DNA from 3 places in the Nonomuraea sp. NPDC005730 genome. Region 3 is predicted to be linked to each of the others. Evidence: predicted binding sites of a transcription regulator. Region 3 holds the regulator's gene; each other region holds the start of a gene.

Region 1 (7,095 bases), on a different contig from region 3:
ACATCCCCCAGAGCGCCGCCAGCAGGAAGCTCGCGACCGTGGGGATCATCGGCGAGAGAACCAGGCGAAGCCGCGCCACCTTCCCTCCTTACCCCGCCGCGCGCCGGTAAATGCTTTGGAGGCACCGGACGGCCGCCGTTAAACTAGTCGATTCGCTGCCTTGACCACCTCCGTTTTCGACCATGGGAGGCGCTTTCGCATGCCCACACATCAACTGGCTCCCGACATACCCTCCGACGTGCTCGCCGCCGAGCAGGCCCACCTGGCCGAGTCCAGGGCCGCGCTCAAGGCGATGCGGGCCCACGCCCAGTCGTTGTCGGCCGACGCGGCCGGCGACTGGGTCTCGCAGCAGATCCTCCAGTCGCTGCTGGACCAGCGCGTGGCCGCGCTGGCCGACCATCCGGACACCCCGCTGTTCTTCGGCCGCCTCGACCGCGAGGGCGGTGACGACCTGCCGGGCGTCATCTACGTCGGCCGTCGCCACGTGCACGACGGCACCAGCCGGCCGCTGGTCATCGACTGGCGCGCGCCGGTGTCCCGCGCGTTCTACCAGGCCAGCCCGGCCGACCCCATGGGCGTCGTCCGCCGCCGCCGCTTCGGCTACCACGGCGGCGCGCTGACCGCGTTCGAGGACGAGCCGCTCGGCGAGGGCGGCGAGGTCGGCCCCTCGAAGATCCTGACCGAGGAGATCGAACGCCCGCGCACCGGCCCGATGCGCGACATCGTGGCCACCATCCAGCCAGACCAGGACGAGATCGTCCGCGCGACGCTGGCCCAGACCGTGTGCGTCCAGGGCGCCCCCGGCACCGGGAAGACCGCCGTGGGCCTTCACCGGGCCGCGTACCTGCTGTTCACCCACCGCGAGCGGCTGGCTCGGTCGGGCGTGATGATCGTGGGCCCGAACCGGGCGTTCCTGTCCTACATCTCCTCCGTCCTGCCCGCGCTGGGCGAGGTCAAGGTCGACCAGACCACCGTGGCCGGGCTGCTCGGCGAGCACGCCGCCGAGGAGGACCCGATGGTCTCCGCGGTCAAGGGCGACGCCAGGATGGCCGCGGTGCTCGAACGGGCGCTCTGGATGCACATCGTCAAGCCCGAGGACGGCCTGGTGTTCACGAAGGGCGCCTACCGCTACCGGGTCGCCGACCACGAGGTGCGCGAGATGGTGGCCTCCCTGCGCGGCACCACCCGCTACCTGCCGGGGCGGGCCGCGCTGGCCCAGCGCCTGGCCCACCAGGTGCTGGTACGCATGGAGCAGCGCGGCGAGTCGCCCGACGACCGGGTCCAGGACGCGGTGGCCAGGTCGAGGCCGGTCAAGCAGCTCGTCGACGCGGTGTGGCCGAAGCTGACGCCGGAACAGGTCCTGCACCGCCTGTTGTCCGATCCGGAATTCCTTGCAAAAGCCGCCAAAACTGATTTGTCGCCTGACGAGCAGGAAATGCTGCTTTGGCGGAAGCCTTATCGGAGTTGGAAGTCCGCCAAATGGTCGGCCGCCGACGCCGCGCTCCTCGACGAGCTGCGCGACCTCATGGAGCGCACCCCGTCCCTCGGCCACCTCGTCGTGGACGAGGCCCAGGACCTGTCCGAGATGCAGCTACGGGCGCTCGGCCGGCGCTGCCGCAACGGCTCGGCCACCGTGCTCGGCGACCTGGCCCAGGGCACCACGCCGTGGTCCACCAGCTCGTGGGAGACCGTGCTGAAGCACCTCGGCCAGGACGAGGGCGAGGTGACCGAGCTGACGCTCGGCTTCCGCGTGCCGCGCGAGGTGCTCGACTACGCGGCCCGCCTGCTGCCCTCGATCGCCCCCGCGCTGGCCGCCCCGCGGTCGCTGCGTCCGGGCGCGGGCTCGCTCACGGTCCGGCCCGGCGGGACGGTCGCCGAGGCCGCCCGGGAGGTCCTGGCCAGGGAGGGCTCGATCGGGGTCATCGTCCCCGACGCGATGGTGGCGGGGGTCTCCGAGTCGCTGTCCGGCCTGCCGCACGCGGTGCTCGACCCCGACGCGACGCAGGAGCACCGCCTGCTGATCGTGCCCGCCACGCTGGCCAAGGGCCTGGAGTACGACCACGTGATCGTCGTGGAGCCGGCCGACATCGTCGAGGCCGAGCCCCGGGGCCTGGCCCGCCTGTACGTGGTCCTGACCCGCGCGGTCACCTCGCTCACCGTGCTGCACGACAGGCCGCTCCCGGCGCAGCTCGGAACCTGACGGAGGGCGGGCACGGCCGCTTCTAGGATGACCTGAAGGAGCTGTCGACCTAGGAGGATGCCGTGCCCGCACCGCTGCCACATGAACACCTGCCCCCGGTCCCCGCGCTCGTGGTGGAGAGCGACGACATCCGCGACGGCGAGCGGCTGAACGACCTCCACGTCTTCGACGACTGGGGGATGACCGGCGGGAACGTCTCGCCCCAGCTGCGCTGGTCGGGCGCCCCCGAGGGCACCCGCGGCTACGCCGTCACCTGCCACGACCCCGACGCCCCCACCGGCAGCGGCTTCTGGCACTGGGTGCTGTTCGACCTGCCCGGCGACACCGCGGAGCTGCCCAGGGGCGCGGGCACCGGCCCCGACTTCAAGGGCCTGCCCGCCGGCGCTGCCCACGCCCGCAACGACTACGGCACCAAAGAGTACGGCGGCGCCGCTCCCCCGCCCGGCGCCCCCCACCGCTACGTCTTCACGGTGCACGCGCTGGGGGTCGACGAGCTGGGCGTCGGCAGCGACGCGAGCCCGGCGGTGGTCGGCTTCAACATCACCGCCAACACGCTGGCCCGCGGTCACATCGTCGCCCACTTCGGCGTCTGAGACCGGCACAACACCGCGGCGAAGGCGCCCCGTTCACGTACGGGGCGCCTTCGCCGTGGTGCCGCGTCGGGTTCGTACGCCCGGCGTCACCAGACGGGGTTCAGTCGCCCTGCACCAGTTCGTCCGAGAACGTGATGTCCCCGGGCGCGTTGGACGACAGGTCCTCGCTCTCGCCGGCCGTCTGACCCTCGAAGGCGTCCGAGGCGTCCTCGCGCTCGCCGGACATGTCGGCGCCTTCGTCCGAGGCGTCCTGACGCTCGCCCGACATGTCCGCGCCTTCGTCCGAGGCGTCCTGGCGCTCGCCCGACATGTCCGCGCCTTCGTCCGAGGCGTCCTGGCGCTCGCCGGACCTGTCGTCGGCCTCCTCCGACGACCTGTCCTCGCCTTCCTCCGACGACCTGTCCTCGCCCTCCTCCGACATCTCCCCGCGCTCGTCCGACGACGTCCACCTCGACGGCGAGGCGCAGTAGTCGCGGTCGTACAGTTCCAGGTAGCCCGCGCAGTAGGGCACGTCCACGTACTCCAGGGCCTCGTCCAGGTAGCCGTGGTCGTCTGCCTGGGCGGGCATCGTCATGGCGGCCGCGGCGGCCACCATGACGGCTCCGAGCCCGAGAACGCGCGCGGTGCGGGAATTCATGTAACTACTCCTTTGTGCGGTGAATCGTCACTTCGTTTCGTTACTGTCCGTAGTCAATAACTACTAAACGTGACGGGACCGGACACAACAAAAGGCGGCCGGATCCTTGGAGATCCGAACCGCCTTCTGATGCGTCAGCGACCAGGCGAGGCCTAGAAGTCCATGTCGCCGCCGCCGGGCATGCCGGCCGGAGCAGCAGGGGTCTTCTCGGGCTTCTCGGCGATGACGGCCTCGGTGGTGAGGAAGAGCGCCGCGATGGAAGCGGCGTTCTGCAGCGCGGAGCGCGTCACCTTGGCCGGGTCGATGATCCCGGAGTCGAACATGTTGACGTACTCGCCGGTAGCGGCGTTGAGGCCCTCGCCCGGGGTCAGGTTGCGCACCTTCTCCACGACGACGCCGCCCTCGAGGCCGGCGTTGACCGCGATCTGCTTGAGGGGCTCCTCAAGAGCCTTCTTCACGATCGCCGCGCCGGTGGCCTCGTCGCCGTTGAGCTCGAGCTTGTCGAACGCCTTGGCGCCGGCCTGCAGCAGCGCCACGCCACCGCCGGGGACGATGCCCTCCTCGACGGCCGCCTTGGCGTTGCGCACGGCGTCCTCGATGCGGTGCTTGCGCTCCTTGAGCTCGACCTCGGTCGCCGCACCGGCCTTGATGACCGCCACGCCACCGGCCAGCTTGGCCAGGCGCTCCTGCAGCTTCTCGCGGTCGTAGTCGGAGTCGGTGCGCTCGATCTCGGCGCGGATCTCGTTGACCCGGCCGGAGATCGCCTCGGCGTCACCGGCGCCGTCGACGATGGTGGTCTCGTCCTTGGTCACCACGACCTTGCGGGCGCGGCCGAGCAGGTCGAGGGTGGCGGTCTCGAGCTTGAGGCCGACCTCCTCGGCGATGACCTGACCGCCGGTCAGGATCGCGATGTCGCCCAGCATGGCCTTGCGGCGGTCGCCGAAGCCCGGGGCCTTGACGGCCACGGAGCGGAACAGGCCGCGGATCTTGTTGACCACCAGGGTCGCCAGGGCCTCGCCGTCGACGTCCTCGGCGATGATCAGCAGCGGCTTGCCGGACTGCACGACCTTGTCGAGCAGCGGCAGCAGGTCCTTGTTGGCCGAGACCTTGCTGTTGACGATCAGGATGTACGGGTCTTCGAGAACGGCCTCCATGCGGTCGGAGTCGGTCACGAAGTACATCGACGTCATGCCCTTGTCGAAGCGCATGCCCTCGGTGAGCTCCAGCTCGAGACCGAAGGTGTTGCTCTCCTCGACGGTGATGACGCCTTCCTTGCCGACCTTGTCCATCGCCTCGGCGATGAGCGAGCCGATCTCGGGGTCGGCGGCGGAGATGGAGGCGGTGGAAGCGATCTGCTCCTTGGTCTCCACATCCTTGGCCAGCTTGGAGAGCTCCTCGCTGACCCGCTCGACGGCGGCCTCGATGCCCTTCTTCAGGGCCATCGGGTTGGCGCCGGCGGCGACGTTGCGCAGACCTTCGCGCACCAGAGCCTGGGCGAGCACGGTGGCCGTGGTGGTGCCGTCGCCGGCGACGTCGTCAGTCTTCTTGGCGACTTCCTTGACCAGCTCGGCGCCGATCTTCTCCCACGGGTCCTCGAGCTCGATCTCCTTGGCGATGGAGACACCGTCGTTGGTGATCGTGGGAGCGCCCCACTTCTTCTCCAGCACGACGTTGCGCCCCTTGGGGCCCAAGGTCACCTTGACGGCGTCGGCGAGCTGGTTCATACCGCGCTCGAGACCGCGCCGGGCGTCCTCGTCAAACGCGATCATCTTGGCTGCCATAAGGCTAGACCTCCCAGATGCAGGGTGGCGTGTCCTGGATCGAGCCGACGCCCGCGACGGCATAGGCCTGCATCTCCGTTCGGCAGACCCCATCGTCTCGATCCGAGTTGTTGGCACTCTGCCACACAGAGTGCCAACGAACTGTTTAGCACTCTACCCTGCCGAGTGCAAGCCACGGGCACCCCACCCCAGCTCATCGGGCAGGTCATCGGGTGCGCCGGTTCGTACGGCGAGCCGCCCCAAAGGTGCGACCCGCCGTGCGAAGCCGACGGAGGAACAGTGACGAGCCGTACGGACTGCGCTGCCGCACGTCCCGCCTGGTGCATACCAGCGAGGGTGAATCAGACCGTGCGGACGGACTCCGCCTGCGGCCCCTTCTGGCCCTGCGTGATCTCGAACTCGACACGCTGTCCCTGTTCGAGAGAGCGGTACCCGTCCATCATGATCGCTGAGTAATGGACGAATACATCCTTACCACCGTCTACCGCGATGAAGCCGTAGCCCTTGTCCGCGTTGAACCACTTGACGGTGCCCTGCGCCACTTCCGACTCCTCTTACTGGGCTCGCAGATCTCGCCCATTCCTTCGCGAGACCCGTAATCGCATGACTTTTGGGAAAATCAGCCAGACGATCGCCCTCGACCATACCTGTGGCACGGGGTTTGGCAACAGAGTCAACCGACAAAACGCTAATTTCATCGAAGGCTGAGTCGTTCGAGGTTGAATTTGGTTCTAAAACAAGAAGGCGCCCACAAGGGGCGCCTTCAAGAGTGGGTGGTCCGGCGGTCAGCCGCCCGCGACGGCAGGGATGATGGAGATCTGAGCGCCTTCAGGGGCGGGAGTGTCCAGCCCCTCGACGAAACGGACATCCTCTTCGCCAACGTATACGTTGACAAAACGACGAATCTTGCCCGATTCATCCAGAATTCTCGCGCCGATCCCCGGGTAGTCGGAGTCGAGCTTGGCGAGAACGTCACGAAGAGTCGCCCCTTCGCCACTCACCTCGGCGTTACCCCCGGTGTAAGTGCGCAGAATGGTGGGAATCCGCACAGAAACGCTCATGGTTTTTGTTGCCTTTCCTGGATTGTCAGACAGTCGCGCGGAACGCGTCGAGAGAGGGCCGGATCACGGCGGTGGGCCGCGCGTCGTCGCTGATCGCGTCGAGCGTCTTGAGGCCGTCGCCGGTGTTCAGGACCACGGTCTCGGCCTCGGGGTCGAGCCTGCCCGTCTCGACGAGCTTCTTCAGCACGCCCACCGTGACGCCGCCCGCGGTCTCGGCGAAGATGCCCTCGGTGGAGGCCAGGAGCTTGATGGCGGCGACGATCTCGGGGTCGGTGACGTCCTCGACGCCCCCGCCCGTACGCCGGGCGATGTCCAGCACGTACGGCCCGTCGGCGGGGTTGCCGATGGCCAGCGACTTGGCGATCGTGTCCGGCTTGACCGGCTGGACCACGTCGTGCCCCGCCTTGTACGCCGTCGAGACCGGCGAGCACCCGGCCGCCTGGGCCCCGAACACCTTGTACGGGGTGTCCTCGACCAGCCCGAGCGTGATCAGCTCCTTGAACCCCTTGTCGATCTTCGTGAGCTGGGAGCCGGAGGCGATGGGGATGACGATCTGCTCGGGCAGCCGCCAGCCGAGCTGCTCGGCGATCTCGTACGCGAGCGTCTTGGACCCCTCGGCGTAGTAGGGCCGCAGGTTGACGTTGACGAACCCCCACTGCTCGCCCAGCGGGTCGCCGATCAGCTCGGAACAGAACCGGTTGACCTCGTCGTACGTGCCGTCGATGCCGATCAGCCGGCCGCCGAACACCCGGGCCATGGCGATCTTGGCCGCCTCGAGGTCGGCCGGGATGAACACGCACGCGTCGAGGCCGGCCCGCGCGGC
Region 2 (7,095 bases), on a different contig from region 3:
GGCCTCGCGCTCGGCCTCGGACAGCCCGGCGAGCAGCCGCTCCTCGTTGGCGGCGTGCAGGACGAGCATCTCGTCGGCGACCCTCCTGCCCTCGTCGGTGAGGGCGACCAGCGTCATGCGCCGGTTGTGCGGCGCCGGCCAGCGGTGGACCAGGCCTCGCCGGACCAGGTGGTCCATCCGGTTGGTGAGCGCCCCAGGGCTGACCATGGCCGAGGTGGACAGGTCCTTCATGCACATGGTGGCGTCGGCGCCGCTGCGCAGCAGCGTGGCCAGCATGTCGAACTCCCACGCCTCCAGCCCGTGCTCGGCCAGGAAGTCCTTGACCCCGCGCTCCAGCAGGCGCGAGGCGCGCGAGACCCGGCCGATCACGCCCATCGGGGACACGTCGACGTCGGGCCGTGTCCGCGCCCACTGTCCGAGAATCACGTCCACCGCGTCATCCACGGGGCTCACCCTACCAAAGCTTCGACGTTGAAATGTTCTGGATCGTGCGGTACTGTCCTCAACGTCGAAATGTTCAACGTAGAAATTTTCGAGGTAGGATCATCATGAAGGTGCTGGTGCTGGGCGCGACGGGGTACATCGGCGGCGCGGTGGTCGAGCGGCTGGCCGAGCAGGGGCACGAGGTGGCCGTCCTGGTGCGGCCCGCCGCCGACGGGTCCCGGCGCGTGCCGGGCGTGGCCGACGAGCGTCACGGAGACCTGGCCGACGTCGCGGGGCTGGCCGCCGCGATCACCCCGGACATCGACGCGATCGTGGTCGCCGCCCAGCTCGGCGGCGACAAGGAGGCCGACCTCGCCGCGATCGGCGTGCTCGCCGCGTCGGGCCGGAAGGTGGTCTTCACCAGCGGCGTGTGGGTGCTGGGCGCCACGGCCGACGGGCACGAGGACAGCCCGGCCGACCCGATTCCGCTCGTGGCGTACCGGCACGAGATCGAGCAGCTGGTCATCGACGGCGGCGGCTCGGTGATCCGGCCCGGCGTCGTCCACGGGCGCGGCGGCGGCATCCCCGCCCTGATGCGCGCGCAGGCCGCCGAGCGCGGCGCCGGCGTGTACGTCACCGCCGGCGGCGAGCCGCACACCTGGACGTTCGTGCACGTCGACGACCTGGCCGAGCTCGTCGTGGCCGTCCTGGAGAGGGGCGGCGCCCGCGTCTACCACGGCATCAGCGAGGAGGCCGTGCCGGTCGCCGAGGTGGCCGAGGCGGCGGCCCGGTCCGCGGGCGTCAAGCCGCAGGCAGAGCCCTGGCCGCTGGCCGAGGCGGCGCAGGTGCTGGGGGCGGGCTTCGCCGAGGCCCTGGCGCTCGGCCAGCGCATCAGCGCGACACGCACGCGCGCCGAGCTCGGTTGGAACCCCTCCCGGCCCGGTGTCGTCGCCGATCTGACCGAGGGCTCCTACGTCTGATCGCTCTGAGCAGACGCGTTCGTGTTGACTGTCAAGGCCCTCTTGCATATGTTTCCTGTTGGCACTCTCACCTTGAGAGTGCCAACGTGCGACGAGGCAGGTCTGACACCCGCGACGGCAGGCCCCGCTGGTCGCCTCTTCTAGATCATTCAAATCTGAAGGGGAGGTCCGATCGTGACGACCGCCACCAAGGTTCCCGTTAAGCCGCTCGGCGACCGCATCGTGGTTCAGCCGCTTGAGGCAGAGCAGACCACCGCTTCCGGTCTGGTCATCCCGGACACCGCCAAGGAGAAGCCGCAGGAGGGCAAGGTCCTCGCGGTGGGCCCCGGCAACTGGGATGAGGACGGCGACAAGCGTATTCCGCTCGACGTCTCCGAGGGCGATGTCGTCCTCTACAGCAAGTACGGCGGCACCGAGGTCAAGTACGGCGGCGAGGAGTACCTCGTGCTCTCCGCCCGCGACGTTCTCGCGATCATCGAGAAGTAAGTCGGTTGTGTCGAGCCCCGGGCGCTCTTGAGGGCCCGGGGCTTTCGACGCCAGGAGAGGACTTTCAGCATGGCGAAGATCCTGCAGTTCGACGAGGACGCCCGTCGCGCGCTTGAGCGCGGTGTCAACGCCCTCGCGGACGCCGTGAAGGTAACCCTCGGCCCGCGTGGCCGTAACGTCGTCATCGACAAGAAGTTCGGTGCGCCGACGATCACGAACGACGGTGTGACCATCGCTCGTGAGATCGAGCTGGAGGAGCGCTACGAGAACCTCGGCGCCCAGCTCGCCAAGGAAGTTGCCACCAAGACCAACGACATCGCGGGCGACGGCACCACCACCGCCACCGTGCTGGCCCAGGCGATGGTCCGCGAGGGCCTGCGCAACGTGGCCGCCGGCGCCTCGCCGCTGTCGCTCAAACGTGGCATCGACAAGGCCGCCAAGGAGATCAGCGACCGGCTGCTGGCCAGCGCGCGCGAGGTGGGCGACAAGAAGGAGATCGCCAACGTCGCCACCATCTCCGCCCAGGACGCCAAGATCGGCGAGCTGATCGCCGAGGCGTTCGACAAGGTGGGCAAGGACGGTGTCCTCACCGTCGAAGAGTCCAACGCCATGGGCATGGAGCTCGAGTTCACCGAGGGCATGCAGTTCGACAAGGGTTACCTGTCGGCCTACATGGTGACCGACCCCGAGCGCATGGAGTCCGTCCTGGAGGACGCGTACATCCTGCTCACCCAGGGCAAGATCTCCTCCATCGCCGACTTCCTGCCGCTGCTGGAGAAGATCGCCCAGACCAAGAAGCCGCTGCTCGTGGTCGCCGAGGACGTCGAGGGCGAGGCCCTGGCCGTCCTGGTCACCAACAAGATCCGCGGCACCTTCACCTCCGTGGCCGTCAAGGCCCCGGGCTTCGGTGACCGCCGCAAGGCGATGCTCCAGGACATGGCGATCCTCACCGGCGGCCAGGTCGTCAGCGAAGAGGTCGGCCTCAAGCTGGAGCACGTCGGCCTCGAGGTGCTCGGCACCGCCCGCCGCGTCGTCGTCACCAAGGACGCCACGACCATCGTCGACGGCGCCGGCGACCAGCAGGCGATCGAGGACCGCGTCAAGGAGATCAAGATTGCCATCGAGCAGTCCGACTCCGACTGGGACCGCGAGAAGCTGCAGGAGCGTCTGGCCAAGCTCGCCGGCGGTGTGTGCGTGCTGCGTGTCGGCGCCGCCACCGAGGTGGAGCTGAAGGAGAAGAAGCACCGCCTCGAGGACGCGATCTCCGCGACCCGCGCCGCGATCGAGGAGGGCATCGTCTCCGGCGGTGGCTCGGCCCTCATCCACGTGGGCAAGGAGCTCGACGACCTCGGCCTGACCGGCGACGAGGCCACCGGTGTCGGCGTCGTGCGCCGCGCGCTGGTCGAGCCGGCCCGCTGGATCGCCGAGAACGCCGGCCTGGAGGGCTACGTGGTGACCCACAAGGTCGCCGAGCTGCCCGCCGGCCAGGGCTTCAACGCCGCCACCGGCGAGTACGTCGACCTGATCGCCCAGGGTGTCATCGACCCCGTCAAGGTGACCCGGTCCGCGGTGCAGAACGCGGCTTCGATCGCGGGCATGCTCCTGACGACCGAGGCGCTCGTGGTGGACAAGCCCGAGGAGGAGGCTCCGGCCGCCGGCCAGGGCCACGGCCACGGTCACGGCCACTGACCCGCCTGTTTCCCCCGCGCCCGTACGGCCCGCACCGGTTCCCTCCGGCGCGGGCCGTCGGCTTTCCGCGGCCCGTCTCCGGAGCGTCCGGTGGGGGCCGTCGGCCTCCGCAGCCCGTTCCCGGCCTTCGCTGGTACGGGCTGTTGGCTTTCCGCGGCCCGTTCCTGGCCTCGCTGGTGGGCGTTGTCGGTTCCTGATGGCCCGTCCCGGCTTCTTCGGTGGTGGGCGTTGGTCTTCCGCGGTCTGTTCCTGGCTTCGCTGGTGGGGGCTGTCGGCTCTTGATGGCCCGTCCCGGCCCCTTCAGTGGGGCCGTTGGTTTTCCTCGGTTCGTTCCTGGCCTCAGCGATGTGGGCTGTCGGCCTTCCTCGGCTCGTTCCTGGCTTTGCTGGTGCGGGCCGTCGGTCCTTGACGGCCCGTTCCCTGTGCGTCCGGTGGGGGCCGTTGGCTGTCCGTGGTCCGTTCCTGGTCTCGGCGATGTGGGCTGTCGGCTCTTGATGGCCTGTCCTGGCCCATCCGGTGGGTCGTTGGCTGTGCGCGGCCGTTCCCTGCGCGTCCGGTGAGTGCCGTTGGCTTTCGTCGGTCCGTTCCTGGTCTCGGCGATGGGGCGGTCGGCCTTCTTCGGTTCGTTCGTGGCTTCGCTGGTGCGGGATGTCGGCTCTTGACGGCCCGGTCCCTGGGCGTCCGGGGGACCGTCGGCTTTTCTTGGTCCGTCCGGTGCGGGCCGTTGGCCCTTCTTGGTCTCGCCTCTGGGGGCTGTCGCCTCTCGATGGCACGTTCCGGCCCCTTCGGTGGGGGCGTCGGCTCTCCAAGGGCCGTTTCGGCGTGGCCGGTGCGGGGGCGGTTGGGTTTCCGGGGGCCGGGCCCAGGGTGGTGGGCCGGGCGCAGCGGTGTGTGGACGGGGGCTGGTGGGGTTCCGGGGGTGTGAAAATGTGGCTGGGGCTCTTGGGGGCGGAGGGAGTCGGAGCGGGGGAAAATGGGGGAAGAGGTGGATTATTGGAGTAAACCGGCAGTGCCGGTTAAGCGTCGGGGTCTGGCAATTGTCGCGCATTTCGGCTTATGGGGTGAAACATTATGTCAGCTTATAAGGCTTAGTGTGGTCGACTGATTACTGCTAGTTATCGTCGCTTCAATGTGACCAATCCGTAGCCGTTCGCCATGGGGACAGGCCCGATCAGTGCGGGCATCATGCCTATCGTGAGCGAGGGAAGCGTCGCCGACGCCAAAATTGGGGTAAGGCTCGCGTCGAGACTTCCGGCACGGACGGATGACTCCGACCTTAGGGAACTGACGAGCCTCGCCGTGCAGGGAGATCGCAGTGCGATCGAATCCCTGCTCGGGGAGTTGCGTCCCATGGTGGTGCGGTATTGCCGCGCCAGGCTGGGCAGGGTTTCAGGGCAATATCACATTGCCGATGACGTAGCCCAGGAGGTGTGCATCGCGGTGTTGTCCGCGCTGCCGCGATACCGGGACATGGGGCGGCCTTTCGCGTCCTTCGTGTTCGGGATCGCCTCGCACAAGGTGGCCGACGCGCTGCGCAGTTCGGTGCGCTCGGCCGTGCCCACCCAGGATCTGCCCGACGGGCCCGACGACGGCCCGGGGCCCGAGGAGACGGTGGTCCGCTACATCGAGGTCGAGCACGCGCGCAGGCTGCTGGCCAGGCTGCCCGACAACCAGCGGGAGTTGCTGCTGTTGCGGGTGGTGTCGGGGCTGTCGGCCGAGGAGACCGGTAATGTACTCGGTATGTCACCAGGTGCGGTCCGCGTAGCCCAGCATCGGGCGCTGGCCAGGTTGCGGCAGATGGCCGAGCTGGAGTCGGCTTGACGCCGGAGGACGAGCTCCATGCGCTCCTCGAGGCCGACGACCTGCTCCAGACCGAGGAGCTGCTCGACGCGGTCGCGCGGGGCCGGGCGCGGGACTCGTCCGACCCTGCGGTGCGGTTGCTGGGCGCGCTACTGGACGATGTCTCGGAGGAAGTCGATCAGCGGCGCTCCTCCGTGTCGATGACGCCGTCGACATAGCCTCGGGCGTACTCCCAGCTGACGTAGTCGGCGGGGTCGGGGTGGAAGGCCGGCTCGTGCACCTGGGGCTGGCCTTTCTCGATCATCTGGCGAAGGTTGCCGCGCAGCAGCTCCCAGTCGAAGAAGTGCTGCTCGCCGCACTCGGGGCAGTCGAGCACGAGGCCCAGCACCCCCTGCGGTTCGAGCAGGGAGCGAAAGACCTCGACGTCTGCCAGGTCGGTGATGGCCTCGTCGCGCTCGGCCGCGGTGAGTGGCTCGGCGTCGTCGAGAGCGCCCATCGCCGAGGACGGGTCGTTCGGGTCGTCCGCGAACGGGTCGCGGGGGACGTCTTCCAGCACCTTCCCACCATATGACCGAAGCGGCCCCGGCGGAGAGTATTAGCTGAGCCATCCCCGTCTGGCGGCCTCCACGCCGGCGTGGAACCGCGACTGCGCGCCCAGCTCGGCCATGGCGTCGGCGAACCTCGCCCGCACCGTACGGACCGAGACGCCGAGCTGGCGGGCGATGGAGTCGTCGCACACGCCCTGCGCGGCCAGGCGGAGCACCTGGACCATCCCGTCGCCCCTGCGCCCCCAGGGCAGGGGCACGGCGCGGCCCCACAGCTCCTGGAACAGCGAGCGCAGCATGCCGACGACGATCGGCGTGCGCACCAGGTAGAAGTTGTAGGCGTGGTCGGGCAGGTTGCCGCCCCACAGGGCGGGCAGGCCGGCGACCTCGGGCCCGGCCGTCATGAACCAGCTCGGCACCCGGTCGATCGTGCGCACCTTGCCGCCGGTGTCGAGGAGCCGGGTGAGCTGCTCGCGTACGCCCGGCAGGCTCAGCGTGGAGACCGGAATGATCGCCTGAACGGTAAGAAGCTGCCGTTTTTGCGCATCAATCCATGGGTCCGCAAATTTACGAACAAAATCTGCCATTGTGCGCTCATCTGGGATTGCGGTCAACAACTCCATGGGTGGAGATTGCAGGGCTATGCCGACCACGCTCTCGTAGAGGACGTCCGCACCGTTCACCATCTCCACCGGGAATGTCCCGCTCTGATAATCGCGGCCGGCGTCGTAGTCGTGGATCAGGCCGCGGATGGAGCCGAGCGCGGAGTCGATCCTGCGGCTCTCCTCGGCCAGCCGGTCGAGCCGCTCGGCGATGACCCGGCCGAGCGCCGCCGCCGGGTGCCTGGCCAGGTACTCGCCGGACTGCTCGTCGACCACCCCCAGCCTGACCAGGTCGTCGAGCTGGCGGCCGACCTTCTCGACGGGGCCGTCCATGGCCTGGGCGAGGTCGGTGCGCGTGGCCCTGTGCAGGCGTAGCAGCGCCGTGTAAAGGGCGGACTGCGCCGGGTCGAGGCCCAGCGTCTCGAAGGGCTCTGCAGCGCGCCTGGGCTGATTACGCATTATGGGCGGCTCCGTCGGGGGGACACGGGCGTGCCGCGAGGATAACCCCGTACCGCCTGCGTGTCCGGGGCTTGCCGTGGAATCGTCGGCGGAACGTGCAACTTCGTGCAA
Region 3 (7,095 bases):
CCGGCACCGGGCGCTGCCAGTCGGCCCAGGGGTCGGCCGAGTAGCAGGAGCCCTCGGCGTTGACGAAGCCGAAGGCGTAGTTGAGGTGGGTGAGCTTGGCGGCGGCGCCGCTGGTGTCCACGTCCTTGACGTGGTAGTCGCGCCCGTACACGCCCCACTGGATGAAGTAGGCGACCCGCTTGAATCCGGGATGGGCCTCGGCGGGCGCGGACACCGCCGTGAGCCCGAGTAAGAGCGAGAGTGCGAGGAGGATCTTCTTCACGGGCGCTCCTGGGGGGGAACTTATAAGAAACTTTCCTATAAGTTGACGCGATCGTAGAACCGTCACCCCGTGCCGTCAACGACGCGCGCCACCTCCTCGGCGCTGGAGAACAGCCGCCACGCGCGCGCCGGGTCGCCGAACAGCGACAGCACCAGATCGGCCACCTCCTGCCTGGTCGCGGCGGCGGAGAGCAGGGTCAGGACGTGCTCCGCCGGAGGCCGCAGGAAGGCGTTCGTCCACGCGACGACCGGCTCGGCCGCCACCCACATGCGCCGGGCCGTCTCCCGCGCGAACGCCGCGTCGTACGGCCCGCCCGCCGCGATGGCGTCGGCCGCGATCCAGGCGCAGGCCGAGCCCAGGTTCGCGCCCTGCCCGGTGATCGGGTCGTTGGTGACCCAGGCGTCGCCGATCGCCAGCGCCACGCCGCCGCCGGGCAACTCGGCCACCGCCTCGCGGACGACCGGCGTGATCGCGCCCTGCAGCAGGTCCTCCGGCCCGAGCAGCTCGAACGCGGCCGGATCGAGCTGCTCGGCCAGTCGCGGCGCGTGCTCGGGCAGCAGGGCGAGCAGCGTCTTGCAGAACTCGTCGGCGGGCACCCGGGCCAGCACGTCGAGCGGCCCGCCGGGGATCGCCTCGACCAGGACGCCGCCCCGCACGCCCGACCGCGTCATCATCGCCATGCACAGGATCTCGCCGCAGTCGGGCGAGATGTTGAAGCCGAAGGCCGGCCCCGGATCGAACCCGTGGAACAGCCCGGCGGCCAGGATCCGCTGCGGCTCCTCGTACGGAGACCACGCCGGAACGCGCGGGAACAGCTCGCGCACCGAGCGCCGCCCGGTGGCCACCACCATCAGGTCGTGCCCGCGCGACCAGCGGGCGACCTGGCCCGCGTCCGGGGGGAGGGGATCGACGACCAGGTGGCCGCCCCTGCTCGTGTAGTCGTCCATGAGTGCCGGCAGCAGCGCCCGGAAGTCGACCCCGTGGAACGGCTCCGTCACGCGGCCGGTGAACTCCAGCGGCGGATCGCCCTTGATCGAGAGGCTGCCGCTGACCAGCAGGCAGCCCGGGTCGAGGAAGTGCAGGCTGCCCAGCTCCCGCTCGCGGTCCTGCGCGCGGCCCATCCTGCCGACCGTGTTCGGCAGCCGCCCGCGGCCCAGGTCGGCCGCGTCGCCCTCGCTGTAGAGCGTGGTCGCGACGCCGAGTTGCTGCAGTCGCAGGGCCAGCGTCAGCCCGGAGATCCCCGCGCCCACGATTCCGACGCCCGTCATGTGCCGCCTCCTTCGATGGCTCGGAGCACACCCGTGAGCAGGCACACTGGATGACGTGCCATCCACCCTGCCCGACGGCGATCCGGCGCCCGCCTCCGGCGAGCTGCCCGACAGCGCGCTGCGCGGGCTCGGCGAGCGCCCGTTCGGCTTCTACGTGCACGTGCCCTTCTGCGTCACCCGCTGCGGCTACTGCGATTTCAACACCTACACGGCCGCCGAGCTAGGGCCCGGTGCCTCCCATCGCGACTACGCCGACACGGTCGTGGCGGAGGTGCGCCTGGCCCGGCGCGTGCTCGGCGACGCCGACCTGCCCGTGGAGACGGTGTTCTTCGGCGGCGGCACGCCCACGCTGCTGCCTCCCGAGGACCTGGCGCGCGTCCTGGCCGCCATCGACGCCGAGTTCGGGCTGCGGCCGGGGGCGGAGGTCACCACCGAGGCCAACCCCGAGTCCGTCGACCCCGCCTACCTCGACAAACTCCGTCAGGGCGGCTTCAACCGGGTCAGCTTCGGCATGCAGAGCGCGCGTGAGCACGTGTTGCAGGTGCTCGACCGCAGGCACACTCCGGGCCGTCCGGCGCGGGCCGTCAAGGAGGCGCGGGCGGCCGGGTTCGAGCACGTCAACCTCGACCTGATCTACAGCACGCCGGGGGAGTCCGACGACGACTGGCGGGCCTCGCTGGCCGCCGCGATCGAGGCCGGGCCCGACCACGTGTCGGCGTACTCGCTGATCGTGGAGGAGGGCACCAGGCTCGCGGCCCGGATCCGGCGCGGCGAGCTGCCGATGCCCGACGACGACGTCGCCGCCGACCGCTACCTGATCGCCGAGAAGATGCTGACCGAGGCCGGTTTCGGCTGGTACGAGGTGTCCAACTGGGCGACCTCCGAGCAGGCCCGCTGCCGGCACAACCTGCTCTACTGGACCGGCGGCGACTGGTGGGCCGCCGGCCCCGGCGCCCACAGCCACGTCGGCGGCACCCGCTGGTGGAACGTCAAGCATCCGGCCGCCTACGCCCAGCGCCTGGCGGCGGGCGCCTCGCCCGCACACGCGCGCGAGGTGCTCACCGGCGACGACCGGGCCGCCGAGCGGCTGATGCTGGAGCTGCGGCTGGTCTCCGGCTACCCGCTCGCCGAGGTCGCCCCCGGCGCGCGCACGTCCGTGGCGAGCGCGCTGGCGCGCGGGCTGCTGGAGCCCGAGCCGTTCAGGGCGGGCCGGATGGTGCTCACCCTCAAGGGGCGGCTGCTGGCCGACGCCCTGATCACCGAGCTCATGTGATCAGGCGGATGGCGAACGGGTAGCGGTAGTTCTCGCCCCGGTTGGTGGCGATGGCCGCCTGCACGTGGAAGATCAGCGACACGATCCACACGATCGGGAACAGCAGCAGGCCGACCAGCACGATCGTCAGCACGCTCGCCACCAGGTAGCCGATGAACATCGTGATCTGGAAGTTCAGGGCCTCGGCGGCCTGGTCCCTGACGTAGGGGGACTCGTCCTTCTTCATCAGGTAGATGATCAGCGGGCCGATCCAGGAGACCAGCAGGCCCAGCAGGTGGGAGAGCATGGCCATCGTGGTGTCGTCGCTGCCGCGGCGCGGGCCGAACCTGCCGGGCACGTACGGCCCGGCGGGGTAGCCGTAGCCCGGCTGCTGCCCGTAGCCCGGGGCCTGGCCGTGGCCGGGGGGCTGGCCGTAGCCCGGCGGCGGGGGCACGTATCGGGGCGGCGAGGACATGGGGCCGGGCTGGCTCGGCGGCTGCCGTCCGTAGTCGGGCTGGGAGCCCGGCTGCTGGCCGTAGCCGAGCTGTGGGCCCGAGCCCTGGTCACGGGGTACGTCGGAAGGCGGGACGTCGGGGGTGGAGTCGTCGGGCGGCGGGTCCTGGCTCATGATGCCTCCGTAACGAAGTCGATCAGTTCCTCGACCCGGCCGAGCAGCTCCGGCTCCAGGTCGGTGTAGGACGAGACGGCGCCCAGAATGCGCCGCCAGGCGTCCGCTGGCTCCATGCGCCAGCCCAGTGCGGCGAGCACGCCCTCCTTCCACGGCACCCCGCGCGGCACGTCGGGCCAGCCCGGGATGCGCAGCACGGACGGTTTGACGGCCTGCCAGATGTCGATGTACGGATGACCCACGACGAGCACGTGCGGCGAGGTGATCCGGGCCGCGATCCGGCTCTCCTTCGACCCCGGCACCAGATGGTCGACCAGCACGCCCAGCCTGCGGCCCGGCTCGGGGGCGAACTCGGCCACGATGGCGGGCAGGTCGTCGACGCCCTCCAGGTACTCGACCACGACCCCCTCGACGCGCAGGTCGTGGCCCCAGATCTTCTCCACGAGCGCGGCGTCGTGCACGCCCTCGACGTAGATCCGGCTCTCCTTGGCGACCCGGGCCCGCAGCCCCTCCACGGCGATGGACCCGGACGCGCTGCGCCTGGGCCCCGCCGGGGCCGCGGCCGCCGGGCGCACCAGCGTCACGGCCCTGCCCTCCAGCAGGAACGCGGCCGGCGCCAGCGGGAACAGACGGCGTTTGCCGAACCGGTCCTCAAGGGTGACGGCCTCCTTGTCGCAGGCCACCACGGCGCCGCAGAAGCCGCTGTCGGCGTCCTCCACGACCAGGTCGAGTTCGGCGGGCACCTTCGGGATCTTGCCCTTGCCCGGCCGCCGCCAATTGCCCGCCAGCACATCACCCTCGTACACACGGGGACCGTAGCAAATCACCCGCTGACCGCAAGGCGCTTACGCGCGCCGCTGCGCCGTACGAGGATGACGACGGTGCCGATGATGCCGATGAGCAGGCCGGCGCCGGGGAACAGGAACAGCGCCGCGACCCCGCCGAACACGCCGCCCGCCGCGGAGAGCACGTCACGGCCCACGCCGAAGCGGGCCGACGACTCCTCCTGCGTGGCGCAGGTCAGCTGGTAGTCGCCCTTGGCGGGGGCGTTGACGGCGAGGATCTCCTGCCAGGTGGTCCCGCCGGCGCTGAGCGTCTGGGTGCCGGAGACCTTGACCAGCCTGGCCTGGGCCGGGCCGCCGGAGATCTCGCACTGGTAGTTGACCCGCGTGTCGGTGGCGATGTAGACGGCCGGGCGCTTGGCGGGGTCGATCGCGACCTTCACGCTTTCGCCCGCCGCGAACGTGGTCGTCGGGGCCATGTCCGTGACGCTGCTCAGCACGCCACCGGCGAACACGACCACGCCCACGACGCCCAGCACGACGGCGACGGCCCACACGAGGGCGATCCACCACAGGCGCGGCTTGATCGCCTTGCCGTCGATCCTGGCCGGGAACTGCGGCTGCTGACCGTACTGGTTGTGGGGGCCGTACTGGTCGGGCTGGCCGTACTGGCCGGGCTGGGCGTACTGGTTCTGCTGGCCGTACTGGGGCGGGGGGCCGTACTGGGCGGGTGGCTGTTGTTGCTGGTAGGGCGGCTGGCCGTGCTGCTGGGGCTGGTACGGCTGCTGACCGTACTGGTTCGGCTGACCGTAGTAGGGACCCTGCCCCTGGGGCGGTCCGTACTGCGGGGGCTGGGAATTGTCGGTCATGCGGCAAGTGTGAGGCCTGTCGCTTGTAAGTCGCTAGCAACAGGATGGGACCTGGTGTTATCGCACCTTGTGGGCGAGAGCCGTACACTTGGCACTCGGGAACACGGAGTGCTAGACCTGTCGTTTCCCTGTTAGGCAGAGGCAGGAGGTGAGCACGTGCTCGACGATCGGAAGCTTGCGGTGCTCCGCGCCATTGTCGAAGACTACGTGTCCACCAACGAACCGGTGGGCTCCAAGGCGCTCGCGGAGCGCCACAACCTCAAGGTCTCCCCGGCAACGGTCAGGAACGACATGGCCGCTCTGGAGGAGGAGGGCTACATCACCCAGCCGCACACCAGTGCGGGCCGCGTGCCGACGGACAAGGGCTACCGCCTGTTCGTCGACCGGCTCTCGCAGGTCAAGCCCCTGTCGGGGGCCGAGCGGCGGGCGATCGAGACCTTCCTCGCCGGCGCGGTCGACCTCGACGACGTGGTCTTCCGCACCGTGCGGCTGCTCGCGCAGCTCACCAGGCAGGTCGCGGTCGTGCAGTACCCGACGCTGACCCGTTCCACGGTCAGGCACGTCGAGCTGGTCCCGCTCCACGACCGGCGGGTCATGCTCGTGCTGATCACCAACACCGGGCGCGTCGAGCAGCGCGTGATCGAGCTGCCCGAGGTGGTGGAGGACGACCGCATCGCCCATCTGCGCGCGGTGCTCAACTCCTGCCTCGACGGCTGCGGGCTGGGCAACGTCCCCGAGCTGGTCGCCGACCTGCCCGAGCGGCTGCCCGCCGAGGACCGGCCCGCCGTGGCCACGATCCTGTCGGTGCTGCTCGAAACCCTCGTCGAACGCCATGACGAGAAGATCGTGTTCGCCGGCGCGGCCAATCTCGCGGGCGCCGACTTCGCCACCGGCCTGCGCGACGTGCTGGAGGCGCTGGAGGAGCAGGTCGTGCTCATGCGGTTGCTCGGCGAGACTTCCACAGACACCCCGTCCGCGCTCACCGTGCGCATCGGCTCGGAAAACCCCTACCTTCGCGGCACGTCCATCGTCGCAACCGGATACGGTTCTGGCGACAACCAACTGGCCCGGCTCGGCGTGCTGGGTCCCACGAGGATGGACTACCCCGTGACGATGGGCGCCGTACGCGCGGTGGCACGCTACGTCAGCCAGATCCTGGCTGCATCTTAAGAGGTCGATAAGTGGCAAACAGCGACTACTACGCCACCCTCGGGGTGCGCCGTGACGCCAGTCAGGACGAGGTCAAGAAGGCCTACCGCCGCCTCGCCCGCGAGCTGCACCCCGACGTGAACCCCGATCCTGAGACCCAGGAGCGGTTCAAGGAGATCACGCAGGCCTACGAGGTGCTGTCCGACCCGAACAAGCGCCAGATGTACGACCTGGGCGGCGACCCCTTCGGTGGCGGCGCGGGTGCGGGCGCGGGCGCCGGCGGCTTCGGCGCGGGTTTCCCCTTCAGCGACATCATGGACGCCTTCTTCGGCACCGCGGGCGGCACCCGCGGGCCGCGCTCGCGCGCCAGGAGGGGCCGCAACGCCACCATCAGGGTCGAGCTCGACCTGCGCGAGACGGCGTTCGGCACCACCCGCGAGCTGGTCGTGGACACCGCCGTGCTGTGCGAGGTGTGCCACGGCGCCGGCGCGGCCCCCGGCACCCACCCCGACGCCTGCGACATGTGCAACGGGCGCGGCGAGATCTCCCAGGTCACCCGCTCGTTCCTGGGCCAGGTCATGACCTCGCGGCCGTGCCCCCAGTGCGGCGGCTTCGGCAGCATCATCCGCCACCCCTGCCAGGAGTGCTCGGGCGACGGCCGGGTGCGCACCCGCCGTACGATCAAGGTCCGCATCCCCGCGGGCGTCGAGGACGGCACCCACATCCAGCTCGCCGGCGAGGGCGAGGTCGGCCCCGGCGGCGGCCCGCCCGGAGACCTCTTCCTGGAGATCGTCGAGCGCGCGCACGAGATCTTCGAGCGGCGCGGCGACGACCTCCACTGCACGGTCCAGATCCCGATGACGGCCGCCGCGCTCGGCACGATCC

Evidence for each region. The regulator HrcA, encoded in region 3, represses chaperone genes, less so after heat shock. The targets are predictions, from matches to a motif close to TTGGCACTCTCNNNNNGAGAGTGCCAA.
Region 1: groL (chaperonin GroEL) is a predicted target of HrcA. The motif match lies at 5,322-5,348, and genes of this name have one in related genera.
Region 2: groES (co-chaperone GroES) is a predicted target of HrcA. The motif match lies at 1,462-1,488, and genes of this name have one in related genera.

The regions. Positions count from the first base shown of each region.
Region 1 covers NZ_JBEXYK010000018.1:34,554-41,648, reverse strand. The annotation lists gene ABZ444_RS22260 (hypothetical protein) at 1-79, opposite strand, end outside; gene ABZ444_RS22255 (AAA family ATPase) at 200-2,200, shown strand; gene ABZ444_RS22250 (YbhB/YbcL family Raf kinase inhibitor-like protein) at 2,263-2,793, shown strand; gene ABZ444_RS22245 (hypothetical protein) at 2,894-3,430, opposite strand; gene groL (chaperonin GroEL) at 3,583-5,211, opposite strand; gene ABZ444_RS22235 (cold-shock protein) at 5,553-5,753, opposite strand; gene ABZ444_RS22230 (MoaD/ThiS family protein) at 5,997-6,272, opposite strand; gene thrC (threonine synthase) at 6,298-7,095, opposite strand, start outside.
Region 2 covers NZ_JBEXYK010000005.1:289,437-296,531, reverse strand. The annotation lists gene ABZ444_RS10775 (MarR family transcriptional regulator) at 1-444, opposite strand, end outside; gene ABZ444_RS10770 (NAD-dependent epimerase/dehydratase family protein) at 549-1,403, shown strand; gene groES (co-chaperone GroES) at 1,575-1,889, shown strand; gene groL (chaperonin GroEL) at 1,959-3,578, shown strand; gene ABZ444_RS10755 (sigma-70 family RNA polymerase sigma factor) at 4,764-5,399, shown strand; gene ABZ444_RS10750 (hypothetical protein) at 5,396-5,596, shown strand; gene ABZ444_RS10745 (DUF5319 domain-containing protein) at 5,557-5,934, opposite strand; gene ABZ444_RS10740 (LuxR C-terminal-related transcriptional regulator) at 5,974-6,984, opposite strand.
Region 3 covers NZ_JBEXYK010000046.1:10,767-17,861, reverse strand. The annotation lists gene ABZ444_RS36160 (glycoside hydrolase family 18 protein) at 1-262, opposite strand, end outside; gene ABZ444_RS36155 (styrene monooxygenase/indole monooxygenase family protein) at 325-1,530, opposite strand; gene hemW (radical SAM family heme chaperone HemW) at 1,586-2,803, shown strand; gene ABZ444_RS36145 (DUF4870 domain-containing protein) at 2,796-3,410, opposite strand; gene ABZ444_RS36140 (DUF3097 domain-containing protein) at 3,407-4,216, opposite strand; gene ABZ444_RS36135 (DUF456 domain-containing protein) at 4,234-5,061, opposite strand; gene hrcA (heat-inducible transcriptional repressor HrcA) at 5,218-6,231, shown strand; gene dnaJ (molecular chaperone DnaJ) at 6,243-7,095, shown strand, end outside.